2 regions of the Nonomuraea sp. NPDC003707 genome follow, and region 2 is predicted to be linked to the other one. Evidence: riboswitches for the same ligand, from Rfam matches in the RefSeq annotation. Region 2 holds a riboswitch; the other holds the start of a gene.

Region 1 (7,188 bases), on a different contig from region 2:
ACGGTCAGCGCGAGCAGCGCGAAGCTCAGCGCCGCCGCCACCGGGTAGTCGAACACCGTCGTCACCTGGTCGTAGACCCGGATGCCGGTCAGCGGCTGGGTCACCCCGCCGACCAGCAGCGGCGTGATGTAGATGCCCATGGCCAGCGCGAAGACGATGAGGGCGCCGGTGACCGCGCCGGGCAGGCTGAGCGGGACCGTGACCCGCAGGAACGTCCTGACCGGCCCGGCTCCGAGCGTCTGCGAGGCCCGGTGCAGGTTGCGGTCCAGCCCGCCGAGCGCCGTCGTGAGCGGGATGATCGCGAACGGCAGCAGCACGTGCGTCACCGCGACCACGACGGCCGGGTAGCTGGTGAGCAGCTGGGCGGGCTGGTCACGCAGCCCGGAGGCGACGAGCGTCCGGTTGACGAGCCCGTTGCCGGACAGCAGCACGACCCATCCGTAGGTGCGTACGACCACGCTGGTCAGCAGCGGCGAGATCACGATGACGAACAGCAGGGTCCGCACGACGCCGGGCCGCCGGCGGGCCAGGAAGTACGCGGCCGGGTACGCCAGCGCCACGCACAGCACCGCCACCAGGAGCGCGGTGGCCAGGGTCCGGAGCAGGGATCCGTAGAAGTACGGCTCGGTGAACACCCGGGCGTACTGCCCGAAGGTGAATCCGGGCAGCGCCGCGTTGAAGGCGCCGACAGGGCTGAAGCTGAGCCGCAGCAGCCCCACGAGGGGGACCAGGAACAGGGCGGCCAGGAACGCCACGAGCGGCAGAACGTACGGCAGGCCCGCCCAGCGGCGTGTCATGGCGCCTCCGTTTCCAGGAGGATGACGTCGGCCGGATCCCAGTGCGCGAGCACGGACGTGCCCGCGCCGGGCGGGTCCTCGGCGCCCGCGCCGGTGTCGGCGACCTGCACGCTCAGGGTGCGCCCGTCGGCCAGCCGCACCTCCACGTGCCAGGCGTCCCCGGCGAAGGCCCGATACCCCACCGTCCCGGGCACCCCGCTGGCCCCCGGGCCCGGTGTGGCCAGGCGGATGCGTTCGGGGCGGACGGCGACGACGGCGCGCCCGCCCGGCCGCAGCGACAGGAGGCCGCACTCGACGACGATCCCGCCGGAGTCGAGCGCGCCCGAGCCGGTCACCGTGCCCTCCAGGACGTTGGCCGCGCCGATGAACTGCGCGACGAACCGGGTCGCCGGCCGCCGGTAGACCTCGTCGGGGGTGCCGAGCTGCTCGACCCGGCCGCCGTTCATGACGGCCACCCGGTCGGACAGCGCGAGCGCCTCCTCCTGGTCGTGCGTGACGAAGACCATGGTGGTGCCGATGCGCCGCTGGATGGCGCGCAGCTCCACCCGCATCTCCCTGCGCAGCTTGGCGTCCAGGTTGGACAGCGGCTCGTCCAGCAGCAGCACGGCGGGCCGGATGGCCAGGGCGCGGGCGAGGGCGACCCGCTGCTGCTGCCCGCCGGACAACTGGCGGGGCCGCCGCCCGGCGTACCCCTCCAGGCCGACCAGGCTCAGCGCCTCCCGCACCCGCTCGTCCCGCTCCCGCCGGTCGAGCCGGCGCACGCGCAGCCCGTACGCCACGTTGGCGGCCACGGTCAGGTGCGGGAAGAGCGCGTAGTTCTGGAACACCATGCCCAGACCCCGCCGGTACGGGGGCCGCCGGGTCACGTCGGAGCCGTCGATCACGATCCGCCCGGCCGTGGGCTGGACGAACCCGGCGACGCAGTTGAGCAGCGTCGTCTTGCCGCAGCCGCTGGGCCCGAGGATCGACAGGAACTCGCCCTTGCGGATCGACAGCCGGTCCAGGTCGAGCACGCGCGCGCCGTCGTACCCGGCGGCGAGCCCCTCGATCTCGACGTGCCCGCCGCCTTCTTCCGGGGTCAGCCGAAGATCTGGTTCCACCGCTGCTGCCATTCGTTCAGCTTCGGGGTGGCGACCGCGTAGTCCACCCAGATGAACTTCTTGAAGACGTCGGGACCGTGCTTCACCTTCTGCTCGAACGGCTCGCTGTAGGAGATCGAGTCGTTGCCCGCGGCGTACCAGGTGCCCTCGGCGAACGGCTTCTGGTTCTGCGCGGCCGTCAGGTGGTCGAGGAACTTGTTCGCCAGGTCGCTCTTCTGCGTCCCCGCGGCGATGAAGTACGAGGTCAGCGCGCCGACAGGGCCGGACTTGGGGTAGGTGAAGCCGATCGGGGAGCCGGCCTGGGCCATGGCGAAGGCGCGGCCGTCCCAGAAGGGCATGATCCAGGCGTCGCCGTTCTCGATGACGGTGGCGGCGTTGCCCGCGTTGGCGGGGAAGGAGGACACGCAGCCCTTCAGCGTCGCGAGCTTGTCGAACGCCTTGTCCACGGCGGCCGGGTCGGACAGCGTGCCGCCCTGGGAGGTGACCAGGGCGGAGAAGAACTCCAGGCCGGGGTTGTAGGTGAGCGGCGGGAGGGCGATGTGGCCGCAGTACTGCTTGTCGAAGATGCCCGCCCAGTCCGCGGGCGGCGTCTTGATCTTGTCGGTGCGGTAGAGGAGGCCGGTGGAGCCGGTGGTCAGCGGCACGCCGTACTGCTTGCCGTCGTACGCGGACTTGCCGGCGAGCACCGGGTCCAGCTCCTTGAAGTGCGCCAGCCCGTCGGTGGCCAGCGGCTGGAGCAGCCCGGCGGAGGCCGCGGGCAGCGACGCGTCCGGGGTGAACGCGATGACGTCGAACGGCGGGTTCTTGCCGCCGGCCGCGCGCAGCTTGGTGAGCCATTCGGCGTTCGCGCCGTAGACGAGGTTCACCTTGGCGCCGGTGTCGCGTTCGAACGGCTCCACGAACGACTTCTTGAACAGCTCTCCCCACGCGCCCGCGAACGCGGTCACCGTGAGCTCCTGCTTCGCCGCGCCGCCGGTGCCCGTGGAGCCGCCAGTGGAGCCACCCGTAGAGCCGCCCGTGTCGACGCCGCCGCAGGCCGTGACCGCCAGCGCGACCACCATGCCCAGTCCCGCGAGGCGAGTGAATCCGCCCTTCATCTTTCCCTTTCCTTTTCGAGCAGCCGGCCAAGGGCGCAGGGCAGCACGACTCGACATCCGCGCTTGCCGCCAGGAGCACCATTCGGCTCGACGACCGTGTCATCACCCGGGGCACCCCGCCGCGGTGGGAGGGTTGCCGTCCAGCAAGCCGGGGCTTCGCACTGGACTCGTGACATAAGCGACTATATCAGTAGGATTTACCTGGATATGGCACGAGGTGATGCTTAGTGGCTTTTGTCTCTTTTGTGCGAGGGTGTGCTCAGCCGTTGACCAGGGCGTCGCCGAGGGGCGTGCGCGCGTACAGGACGCCGCGGCCGACGCGGGTGCCCGCGATCAGGCCCGTCCTGCGCAGCGCCGCCAGATGGCCGCCGGTGGTGCCCAGGCTCTGCCCGAGCAGGGCCGCGAGCTGGGTGGTGGTGGCGGGCTCGGCCAGCTCGGCGAGGATGCGGGCGCGACTGCGGCCGATCAGGGCCGACAGGTCGGCGTCGGCCGCGGCGGGCACGGCCGCGGCGCCCCTCGCGGGATAGATCATCGCGTACGGCCAGGCGTCCTCCAGATAGGCGCCGACGGCGGTCGTGAACGCCGACGGCAGGAAGAGCAGCCCCTTGCCGCCGAGCCTGCGCAGCCCGTGGAGGCTGGTCAGCTCGACCTCGATCTGCCCCCGGGGCCGCCAGTGGACCTGCGGGCTGAGGTCCTCCAGCGCCGCCGCCCAGCCGTAGGCCGCCAGCCGTCCCGCCCGATGGGCGACGTCGCGCTGCAGGATCGCGCGGAAGCGCGGCCAGTCGTGGGAGACGATCTCCGTCCAGAGCGCCTCGTACGCGTCGGCGAACCGCTCCACCACCCGCGGTCCCGCCAGCAGCTCCCTGACCCCGCCCGCCGCCGGCCGCCCGGCGAGCGCCCGGGCGATCTCCGCGTGCGCCTGCTCCAGCGGCGTCCTGCGCATGGCGGCCAGCTCAGCCTCGAACGGCACGTCCACGGCCGTCGGCGGCGGGGCGATGAAGGCGACGTTCGTGCCGCGCCGGTTGCCGCTGATCGCGTCCGCGGCCCGCAGCACGGGGTGGGCACGTTCGAGCTCCCGGTACGTGCCCCGCCACCGAGCGGCCCACCGGCCGTGCACGCCCGCCTCCAGCCGGCCCGCCAGCACCCACTGCGCGTGCATGGTCTCGATCAGCGGGGAGATCGCGAACCTGGTGGCCACCAGGTCCTGCGGGGTGACCTCGATTCTTACGGGCACCTTTCGGTTATATCCGAAAGAGTCGCCAGCTCGCCGGTCCGGTCCGCACCATCGTGGACGTGAATGGGGCGACGTTCGGCGACGTGTTCGCCGTCAAGGAGTTCCGGGTCCTGTTCGGCAGCTTCGCGCTGCTGGTCGGCGGGGACTCGATCAAGATGCTGGCTTTGTCCGTGCTGGTCTATGAGCGGACCGGCTCGGCCGGCCTGTCGGCCGCCGCGTACATGGCCGGCTGGCTGCCGTTCATCGTGGGCGGGCTGTTGCTGCTCTCGCTGGCCGACCGGTTGCCGCCGCGGGCGCTGATGGTGACCGGCGAGGTGGTCAGGGCGGTGACGTGCCTGCTGCTGGCCTTCGCGGGGCTGCCGGTCTGGGCGATGCTGGCGCTGGTGCTGGTCACTGGGCTGTTCACGCCGGTCTTCTTCGCCGCGCGGGCGGCGATGCTGCCCGACGTGCTGCCCGGCGACGCGTTCGTGCTCGGGCGGTCGGTCCTGAACGTGGCCTCCGCGAGCGCGCAGATCGCGGGGCTGGCGGCCGGGGGCGCGTTCCTGGCCGTCGCCGGGCCCTCGGGGGCGCTGGCCACGACCGCGGGCCTGGCCGCGGTGGCCGCCGTGGTGCTGCGGGCCGGACTGCCGTACCGGCCCGCCCGGGGCACGGCGCGGGCGGGCGCGGTGCGCCAGACGCTGCGGGTCAACCGGCGGCTGCTGGCCGACGGGCGGGTGCGCGGGCTGCTGCTGGCGGGGTGGCTGCCGTGCGTGTTCCTGGCCGGGGCCGAGGCCATGGTCGTGCCCTATCTGGGCGGGCAGGGGCAGGCCGGGGTGGTGCTCGCGGCGGCGGCCGGCGGGATGGCGGTGGGGGAGTTCGCGGTGGGCAGGTTCGCCGCGCCGGGGCTGCGCGAGCGGCTGTCGTTTCCGCTGGCGGTGCTGCTCGGCGTGCCGTGGGTGGGGTTCGCGCTCGGGCCGGGGATGGCGTGGGCCGCCGTGCTGGCCGCGGTGGCGACCGCGGGGCTGTCGTACCAGCTGGGGTTGCAGCGGCGGTTCGTGGAGTCGGTGCCCGAGGAGGTGCGGGGGCAGGCGTTCGGGCTGCAGTCGTCCGGGCTGATGACGGGGCAGGCGGCCGGGGCGGCGCTGGTCGGGGCGCTCGGAGAGGTGATCGCCCCCGGGCCCGCGATCGCGGTGGCGGGCGGTGCCGGGGTCCTGGTCGCGCTGGCGCTGGCGGGCGTGCTGCGCCCGGGCGGTACGCGCGAAGCGGCCCCCCACCTCTGACCGGCCGTTGAGCGCGCGGCGGGCCTGGCTGCCGAGCTCGCGCAGCCCCGCCGCTGACCGGCCGCACCCTTGGCACGGGCGCGGAAAACCCCCCGCGATCGGGCGCGTCCCGGCTATATGGTGCCGTTCGTGGACACTCTGGAAAGCCTCGTCATTGCCCGGCGGCTGCGCGTGCCCATCGGCGCCGCGCCCGCCGGATCCGGGTCCGGCTGGGGGGAGACCGCGGCCCGCCAGCTCGACGCGGTGCTGCTCAGCGTCGGCTTCACGTGCTCGGCCGCGCTGCTCGAGCGGCTGTCCGGGCTGCGCGGCGAGACCGTGGTCGACCTCGGCGTCCGCATTCTGGCCGCCGTCCGCACGCTCGTGGGTGACCACGTCCGGCACAACGCGTACTTCCTCGACTTCCCCAGGAACGTGCCCGACACCCTGGAGTTCTGGGCCGGGCTGCTACGCGAGGCCCTGCTCGACCCGGTCGCCGCCGCCCGTGTCGAGACCTCGACCCTCAACCTGCTCTCCCTGCCCGGCTACGGCCGTTACCAGCACACCTACGCCGACCTGGCCGCGCACGCCGAGCTGATCCCGCTGGCCGGGGACCGGGTGACCGTGCTGGAGCTGGGCGGGAGCCTGGAGTCGGAGGCGCGGGAGCTCTACTTCTCGCTGGCGGGCTCCGAGGTGCCCCTGGCCGCCGAGGACCTGGCCGCGCTGCGCCTGCTGGCCGGGTTCTGCGCCGACGAGCCCGAGCGCATCCCCGTGCGTGAGAACCGCGCGATCGTCAACGAGGTCCGGCTGGCCGAGGGCCGGCCGCTGCTGGTCGACACCGTGACCGACGTGCTCCGGCTCGCCTGCGGCTGCTCCGGCGGCGATGTCACGCTGGCCGAGCCCACCAGGTTCCGCTCGTTCCGCCGGGCCGAGCGCCGCGCCCTGCTGGGAGCCCTGGACGCGGTCGCCTCCCCGGCCAGGCTCGGCGACGTGCCGCGCCACCGGGAGGAGTGGAAGCGGCTCGGCGAACGGCTGCACCCCCACGAGTACCCGCAGTTTCCGCGCGCCCGGGCCGTCTTCGAAACCGCCAGGGGCACGCGTCCGGCCCCGAGCCTGGACGGCCGGGTCGAGACCGCCCTGTCGGCGGGCCGCACCGCCGAGGCGGTGAAGCTGCTGGAGCAGGCCCCCGGCGTGCTGCTGCGCCGCCTCGACCACCTGCTGCGGACCGGCCTGTCCACGTCGGCCGTGCTGGACGCCGCGGAAGGGGCTGCCTCGGGCGCCTCCGGCCGCGTCCTGCTGTCGCTGCGGGAGCATCTGCAGAACCGGCTCGCCCCCGTCGCGGGCCGCGTCTTCGTCAACCGGCAGGGCAGGGCGTGGGCGGCCCCCGACTCCCGCTCGCCGCTGGAGGAGGAGGCCCTGGCGCGGGCGCTGGCCATCCTGGACGAGGAGATCGCCCGCCGCCTCCCCGACCCCGGCGAGCTGATCGTCGATCCCGACGTGCTCGACGTCGCCCTGCCGCTGTCCGGCAAGGCCGTCGTGCCCGGGCTCGGCATGCTGCCCCGGGGCTCGGTGTCGGCGGTGGACGGCGAACTGCTCAGGTTCTTCGTCCACTGGCGCGAGGCCCGGCAGCGCACCGACTACGACCTGTCCGCGCTCATGCTCGACGCCTCCTACGACGACCCGACGCACATTTCCTGGACGAACTACACCAACGACTTCGCCCGG
Region 2 (7,188 bases):
ATCATCTTGGCTGCCATAAGGCTAGACCTCCCAGATGCAGGGTGGCTTGTCGTGGACCGAGCCGACGCCCGCGACGGCATGGGTCAGCATCTCCTTCGGCAGACCCCATCGTCCCGATCCGAGTGTTGGCACTCTGCTGCACAGAGTGCCAACGAACTGTTTAGCACTCTACCCTGTCGAGTGCAAGCGAGAAGCCTCCTACCGGGCCTTTCCTCCCCATATCAGCCTGTACGGCGGAGCCGTCCATCGCCGGCGGCAGGACCCCGCACCTGCGACGAGCCGCGTCCAGGCCACCGCAGGTGGCGGGATCCGTACGCACGGCGAGCCGCCTCGCGCGGCTCGCCGTGACCGAGTCGACGAAAGAAAGGTTGCGGGTTCGCACGGACTGCGCTGCCGGGCGATCCCCGCCGGTGCATACCAGGGGGGTGTATCAGACCGCGCGGACGGACTCCGCTTGAGGTCCCTTCTGGCCCTGCGTGATCTCGAACTCGACCCGCTGGCCCTGTTCGAGAGATCGGTACCCGTCCATCATGATCGCTGAGTAATGGACGAATACATCCTTACCACCGTCTACCGCGATGAAGCCGTAGCCCTTGTCCGCGTTGAACCACTTGACGGTGCCCTGCGCCACTTCCGACTCCTCTTACTGGGCTTTCAGATCTCGCCCATTCCTCCGCGAGACCCGTAATCGCCGGACTTAAGGGAAAATCAGCCAGACGATCGCCCTCGACCATACCTGTGGCACGGGGTTTGGCAACAGAGTCAATCTGCAAACGACGCATTTCTTCGCAACGAAGGCGCTTCAGCGTTTCATTTGCCCTGGAAATGGAGAAGGCGCCCACTAGGGGCGCCTTCCACACGTGTGATCTATAGCACTCAGCCGCCGGCAACCGCCGGGATGATTGAGATCTGAGTGCCCTCAGGTGCCGGAGTGTCGAGCCCGTCGGCGAAACGGACGTCCTCTTCCCCAACGTAAACGTTGACAAAACGACGAATCTTGCCCGATTCATCCAGAATTCTCGCGCCGATCCCCGGGTAGTCGGAGTCGAGCTTGGCAAGCACGTCACGAAGAGTCGCGCCCTCGCCACTGACTTCGGCGTTGCCCCCGGTGTAGGTGCGCAGAATGGTGGGAATCCGCACCGAAACGCTCATGGTTTAACTCGCCTTTCCTGGTTGTCAGACAGTCGCGCGGAACGCGTCGAGGGAGGGCCGGATCACGGCTGTGGGCTGGGCGTCGTCGCTGATCGCGTCGAGCGTCTTGAGCCCGTCGCCGGTGTTGAGGACCACGGTCTCGGCCTCGGGGTCGAGCCGCCCGCTCTCGGCGAGCTTCTTCAGCACGCCCACGGTCACCCCTCCCGCGGTCTCGGCGAAGACGCCCTCCGTCGAGGCCAGGAGCTTGATCGCGGCCACGATCTCGGCGTCCGTGACGTCCTCGACGGCCCCGCCGGTGCGCCGGGCGATGTCGAGCACGTACGGCCCGTCGGCCGGGTTGCCGATGGCCAGCGACTTGGCGATGGTGTCGGGCTTGACCGGCTGCACGACGTCGTGCCCCGCCTTGTACGCGGTGGAGACCGGCGAGCACCCGGCCGCCTGCGCTCCGAAGATCTTGTACGGCGTGTCCTCGACCAGCCCCAGCTGCACCAGCTCGCGGAAGCCCTTGTCGATCTTGGTGAGCTGCGAGCCGGAGGCGATGGGGATGACGATCTGCTCGGGCAACCGCCACCCGAGCTGCTCGGCGATCTCGTACGCGAGCGTCTTGGAGCCCTCGGCGTAGTAGGGCCGCAGGTTGACGTTGACGAACCCCCACTTGTCACCCAGCGGGTCGCCGATCAGCTCGGAGCAGAACCGGTTGACCTCGTCATAGGTGCCGTCGATCCCGATCAGCTTGCCGCCGAACACGCGAGCCATGGCGATCTTGGCCGCTTCGAGGTTGGCCGGGATGAACACGCACGCCTCGAGCCCGGCGCGCGCCGCCGCCGCGGTGACCGCGCCCGCGAGGTTGCCCGTGGAGGAGCAGGAAAGGGTGTGGAAGCCGAAGTTACGCGCCGCCTCGACGGCGATGGCGACGACCCGGTCCTTGAAGGAATGGGTGGGGTTGCCCGAGTCGTCCTTCACGTACAAGTTCTTGAGACCGAGTGCGCGTCCGAGGTTTCCGGCCTTGACCAGTTTGGTCCAGCCGGGGTTCATATTGGGCTTACTGGCGACGTCAACCGGCACCGGGAGCAGCGACCGGTAACGCCAGATGTTGGCGGGACCCGACTCGATGTCGGAGCGGGTCACCGTACCGAAGGAATAGGCCGCTTCAAGCGGCCCGAAACACTCCAGACACGCGAAGCTCGGACCGAGCGGGTAACGCGTGCCGCACTCACGGCAGGACAGACCGACAGCAGGACCAAAGTCGAGCGACATGAAGCGAGGCCTTCCCTCATCTTCGCCTGCGGCCACCTTGACCGCAGACCGGAATTGGCACCTTGTCCCGGTCGGCCTCGCCCTGTCGCGAGTCTCAAACCGGGAGGGTTGCCGGGGCTTCGCAGGGCCGGTCCCTCCACCCCTCTGGATGAGCAATATTCAGTTGTTGAAATGGACTCTACCCGTCCATGGGGCCCAAATGGCCACCCGTCTCAAGATGCGAGACGTGGCGTCTCAGCGATAATCATCACCCAGCACTCCCTGCACGTATTTGCGGGCCTGATGAATGCGCGACTTGGCGGTGCCCAGGGGGATGCCGAGCTGCTCGGCCACCTCGTTGTAGTCGAGCTGGACGATGTCGCGCAGCACCAGCGCCTGCGCCAGGTCGGGCTTGTCGGCCTCCAGCGCCTCCATGGCGTCGAGCAGGTCGAGCCGCGAGCCCGCGATCACGCTCACCCGCGCCACGTCGGGCTTCTGCGTGGGCAGCTCGTCCGAGGTCTGCTCGGCCGCGCGGCGTTTGAGCGACCTGTACGTGGTGCGCGCGCAGTTGGCCGTCACGATGTGCAGCCAGGTGCTGAACCGCGCCCGGCCCTCGAACCGGCCGATGTTGCGCGCCACGGCCAGCAACGTGTCCTGCGAGGCTTCCTCGGCATCCTGGTGATAGGGGAGGATCCGGGCGCAGTGTCGCATCACATCGGGCTCGATCCGCGCCAGGAGCTCGCCAAGTGCGCGATGATCTCCTCCTGCGGCCGAGCGGGCGAGTTCCTCGGTTAGCTCATCTAGCGCCATAGCTGGGATCCTATGGGCGAAGGGAGCGTAGATGAACAGCGTCCTGGTGGCCTCCAACAGAGGACCCGTTTCCTTTACCGTCTCGGACGACGGCGAGCTGACCATGAAACGCGGTGGCGGCGGCCTGGTTTCGGCACTGTCCGAGGTGGCCAGGAAGGACGGCATGCTCTGGGTGTGCGCGGCGCTGTCCGACGGCGACCGCAGCGCCGTGCGCCTGGTGCCCGGCGGCCGGATCGACCACGCCGGCTACGACACGGGTCCGGTGCGCATGCTCGACATCCCGCCCGCCACCTTCCACCGCGCCTACAACGCCGTGGCCAACTCCACCCTGTGGTTCGTCAACCACCTGCTCTACGACATCCCCAACTCGCCCAACTTCGGCACGAGGTTCGAGCGCGAGTGGGAGTCCTACCGCGACTACAACGGCGCGTTCGCGCTGGCGCTGGCCGAGGAGGCCGGCCACGGCGCCCGCGTCATGGTGCAGGACTACCACCTGACGCTGACCCCGGCGATGCTCCGCGCCGAGCGGCCGGACCTGCGCATCGCCCACTTCAGCCACACCCCGTGGGCGCCCCCCGAATACTTCTCGCTGCTGCCCGACGAGGTGGTCGGAGAGGTCCTGGAGGGCATCCTGGGGGCCGATCACGCCGGGTTCCTGGCCGACAGGTGGGCGCAGGCGTTCATGGACTGCTGTGAGGCGCTGCTGGGCGCGGAGGTCGACCGCGTGGGCCGCAGCGTCACCCACGAGGGCCGGACCACCCGCATCGGCGTGCACAGCCTCGGCGTGGACGGCGACGCGCTGTGGGAGCGCGCCGTCGAGCCCGACGTCGAATCGCACATGACCGCGCTCAGGGAGCAGGTGGGCGACCGCCGGCTGATCGTCCGCATCGACCGCACCGAGCTGTCGAAGAACATCGTGCGCGGCCTGGTGGCCTACCGCGAGTTCCTCGCCGCGCACCCGGAGTGGCACGGCAAGGTGGTGCACCTGGCGTTCGCCTACCCGAGCCGGCACGACCTGCCCGAATACCGCGAATACACCGCGTCGGTGCTGCGCTGCGCGCAGGAGATCGAGGACGAGTACGGCACCGAGGACTGGGACCCGCTGATCCTCAACGTCAACGACGACTACCCGCGTTCGCTGGCCGCGTACCGGATGGCCGACGTGCTGCTGGTCAACCCCATCCGCGACGGGATGAACCTGGTCGCCAAGGAGGGCCCGATCCTGTCCACGAGGTGCGCGCTCGTGCTCTCGCGCGAGGCGGGGGCGGCGGCCGAGCTGGGCCCGCACGCGCTCGTGGTGAACCCGTACGACATCAGCGGCACCGCCGCCGCGCTGCACGCCGCGCTCGTCATGCCGGAGGACGAGCGCCGCATGCGGCGCGACAAGCTGCACGCCGCGGCCACCGCCCTGCCCCCGCAGAAGTGGCTCGCGGCCCAGCTCGACGCGCTGGCCGAGATCTGAGCCCGGTCAGGTCCAGTCGGCGTGCTTGAGCGTGTCGGCCAGCCCCGGCGTGTTCCACTGGTCCACGATGAGGATCTTGCTCTGCGGCAGGTACCACTCGCGCTGCGTGAAGCGGAGCAGCACCTTCGTGGTCGAGCCCGAATACTTGACGCACTCCGACTTCCACGCGTTGTAGGCGGCCTTGTGCCCCGCGCCGACCTGGCGCAGGCCCCTGGTGACCTTCGGGCCGATGGCCTCGCCCCACTTCCGGTTGAACGGGCACGGCTGCACGTCGCTCGCCGTGTAGAAGGGCCGCTTGCCGGTGTACGGGCCGAACCCCTCGGCGCCGCGCTTGATGGACGAGGGGCCGAGGACGTAGAAGGCGTCGCATTCGGGCGTCCCCCAGCCCATGGGCTTGCCGCACTTGCCGGTCACGATCTGGACATCGTCGCCGAAGCGGTGGACCACCCACTTGATCGGGATGTACAGGGTCAGGCCCTTGCGCAGCTTGACCGCCTGGGCGGGCGCGGCGTGGGCGGGCAGGGAGGTCGCGAGGAGGGTGGCCGCGGCCACGGCCACGGCGGCGAGGTGTCGCTTGTGCATGCGCCCGACCCTAGGGAGCGCGACTTGCAGCTCAATCACGAACGGCTGAAAGCCGCCACAAGCTCCTCCAGCAGCGCGACGACGCCGTCGGGCCCGTCCACCACGATGTCGGCCCGCTCGGCCAGCTCGGTGACCTCCGCGGAGCCGCTGCACACGGTCACGCCGGGCAGCCCCGAGAGACGTACGGCCTCGAACGCGGCCAGGTCGCCGAGATCGTCGCCCACGAACATGACGGACCTGGCGGCCCGCTCCGCCAGGAACAGGCTGAGCGCCTGCCCCTTGTCCATGCCCGGCGGCCGCAGCTCCAGCACGAAGCGGCCCGGCTCGACCACCAGGCCGCGCTTGCCGGCCAGCTCGGCCAGCGGCTCGCGCAGCCTGGCCAGCGCGCCCTCCGGGTCGGAGCTGCGCCTGGTGTGCACGGCCACGGCCCGGCCCTTGTCCTCGATGGTGACGTCTCGCAGGCCCAGCGACTCGAGCAGCAGCTGCAGCTCGGCCTCTGCCTCGAGCACGCCCGGAGGCGGCGGGGGCCCGGAGATCTGCCCGGCCTCCCAGCGCTCGAAGCCGTAGTGCCCGAGCACGACCAGCCGGGGCACGTCGGCCAGGCCCGGCCCGAGCTCCAGGGCGGTGGCCGGTGGCCGGCCGGTCACGATGGCCACCGCCAGGACGTGGGCGCCGAGCTCGGCCAGCACCTCCGGCGCCTTCGGATGGATCACGGCCTCGGCGGGATCGGGCACGATCGGCGACAGGGTTCCGTCGAAGTCGAGCCCGATCACGGCGCCCGCCGGGTCGTCCAAGATCGCTTTCATTCCAGGGATGTTCCTCACGCGGCTGCCGTACCCAGCCGGTCAGGGACGCATGCCGAGTCTCCTGGCGGCGCGGTCACGCTGACGGGTGGACCGTAACCTGCGCAGCCGCTTGACCAGCATGGGATCGTGCTCCAGCGCCTCCGGCCGGTCGATCAGCTCACCGAGCAACTGGTAGTAGCGCGTGGCGGAGAAGCCGAAGCTCTCCTTGATGGCCTGCTCCTTCGCGCCCGCGTAGCGCCACCATTGGCGTTCGAAGGCGAGGAGTTCGAGATCGCGTTCTGAGAGGGGTTGGCCGGACGTCTCCTGGGCAGCATTGTCACCGCTGAGCGGTGCTCCCATGGTGTCCTCCTCGGGAAAGGTGCGCGCGACGACTCCGCACGCACGCGGCCCGTGGCCAATCGTAATGTGCGAAGTGCGGCTGTTCACGACGTATTGAGAGACGTACAGTCACGAAATGTGACCTCAGTAATCACGCTCCTCACCGACTACGGACTCGAAGACGGCTATGTGGCGGCGTGTCACGGAGTGATCGCCGGAATCGCCCCCCAGGCGCGGGTGATCGACGTGTGCCACCTGATCCCCTCCGGTGACGTACGGCGTGGCGCGGCGATTCTCGCCCAGACCATTCCGTACCTTCCCGCGGGCATCCATATCGGCGCGGTCGATCCCAGCGCGGGCGGCGCCCGGCGGGCGGTGGCCGTCGAGGCGGGCGGGCGGGTGTTCATCGGACCCGACAACGGGCTGCTGTCGTGGGCCGTGCACGCCAGCGGCGGCGCCGAGGCCGCCTACGCGATCAGCAACGAGGAGCACTTCCTGCGGCCGGTCTCCCCCACCTTCCACGGGCGCGACGTCTTCTCGCCGGTCGCGGGGCGGCTGTGCGGCGGGCTGAGACCGGCGGACCTGGGGCCCGAGGTGCCGATCGGCAGGCTGGTGACGCTGCCGGCGCCGACCACGCTGCTGCGCGAGGGCTCGGTGGAGGGCGAGGTCGTCTCGGTCGACCGCTACGGCAACACCCAGCTCTCGATCGCGGTCGGGGACCTGCACGCGCTGGGCGTGCGGGTGGGCGACACGCTGGGGGTCTGGCTGGGCCGGCGACAAATCTCGCTGCCCTACCGGGAGACGTTCGCGGCGGTGCCGCCG

Evidence for each region. Region 2 has a riboswitch for S-adenosylmethionine ahead of thrC (threonine synthase). Riboswitches for the same ligand answer to the same signal wherever they lie in the genome.
Region 1: linked by a shared signal. The riboswitch ahead of ACWDRB_RS61590 (ABC transporter substrate-binding protein) and the one ahead of thrC (threonine synthase) in region 2 are both predicted to bind S-adenosylmethionine.

The regions. Positions count from the first base shown of each region.
Region 1 is NZ_JBSFNK010000056.1:5,021-12,208, reverse strand. It holds gene ACWDRB_RS61600 (ABC transporter permease) at 1-797, opposite strand, end outside; gene ACWDRB_RS61595 (ABC transporter ATP-binding protein) at 794-1,897, opposite strand; gene ACWDRB_RS61590 (ABC transporter substrate-binding protein) at 1,876-2,994, opposite strand; SAM riboswitch class IV at 3,049-3,169, opposite strand; gene ACWDRB_RS61585 (helix-turn-helix domain-containing protein) at 3,254-4,228, opposite strand; gene ACWDRB_RS61580 (MFS transporter) at 4,288-5,487, shown strand; gene ACWDRB_RS61575 (hypothetical protein) at 5,617-7,188, shown strand, end outside.
Region 2 is NZ_JBSFNK010000070.1:103-7,290, forward strand. It holds gene ACWDRB_RS64345 (cold-shock protein) at 431-631, opposite strand; gene ACWDRB_RS64350 (MoaD/ThiS family protein) at 877-1,152, opposite strand; gene thrC (threonine synthase) at 1,177-2,409, opposite strand; SAM riboswitch class I at 2,423-2,564, opposite strand; gene ACWDRB_RS64360 (RNA polymerase sigma factor) at 2,644-3,198, opposite strand; gene ACWDRB_RS64365 (alpha,alpha-trehalose-phosphate synthase (UDP-forming)) at 3,230-4,660, shown strand; gene ACWDRB_RS64370 (hypothetical protein) at 4,667-5,242, opposite strand; gene otsB (trehalose-phosphatase) at 5,278-6,048, opposite strand; gene ACWDRB_RS64380 (DUF3263 domain-containing protein) at 6,088-6,387, opposite strand; gene ACWDRB_RS64385 (SAM hydrolase/SAM-dependent halogenase family protein) at 6,505-7,188, shown strand, end outside.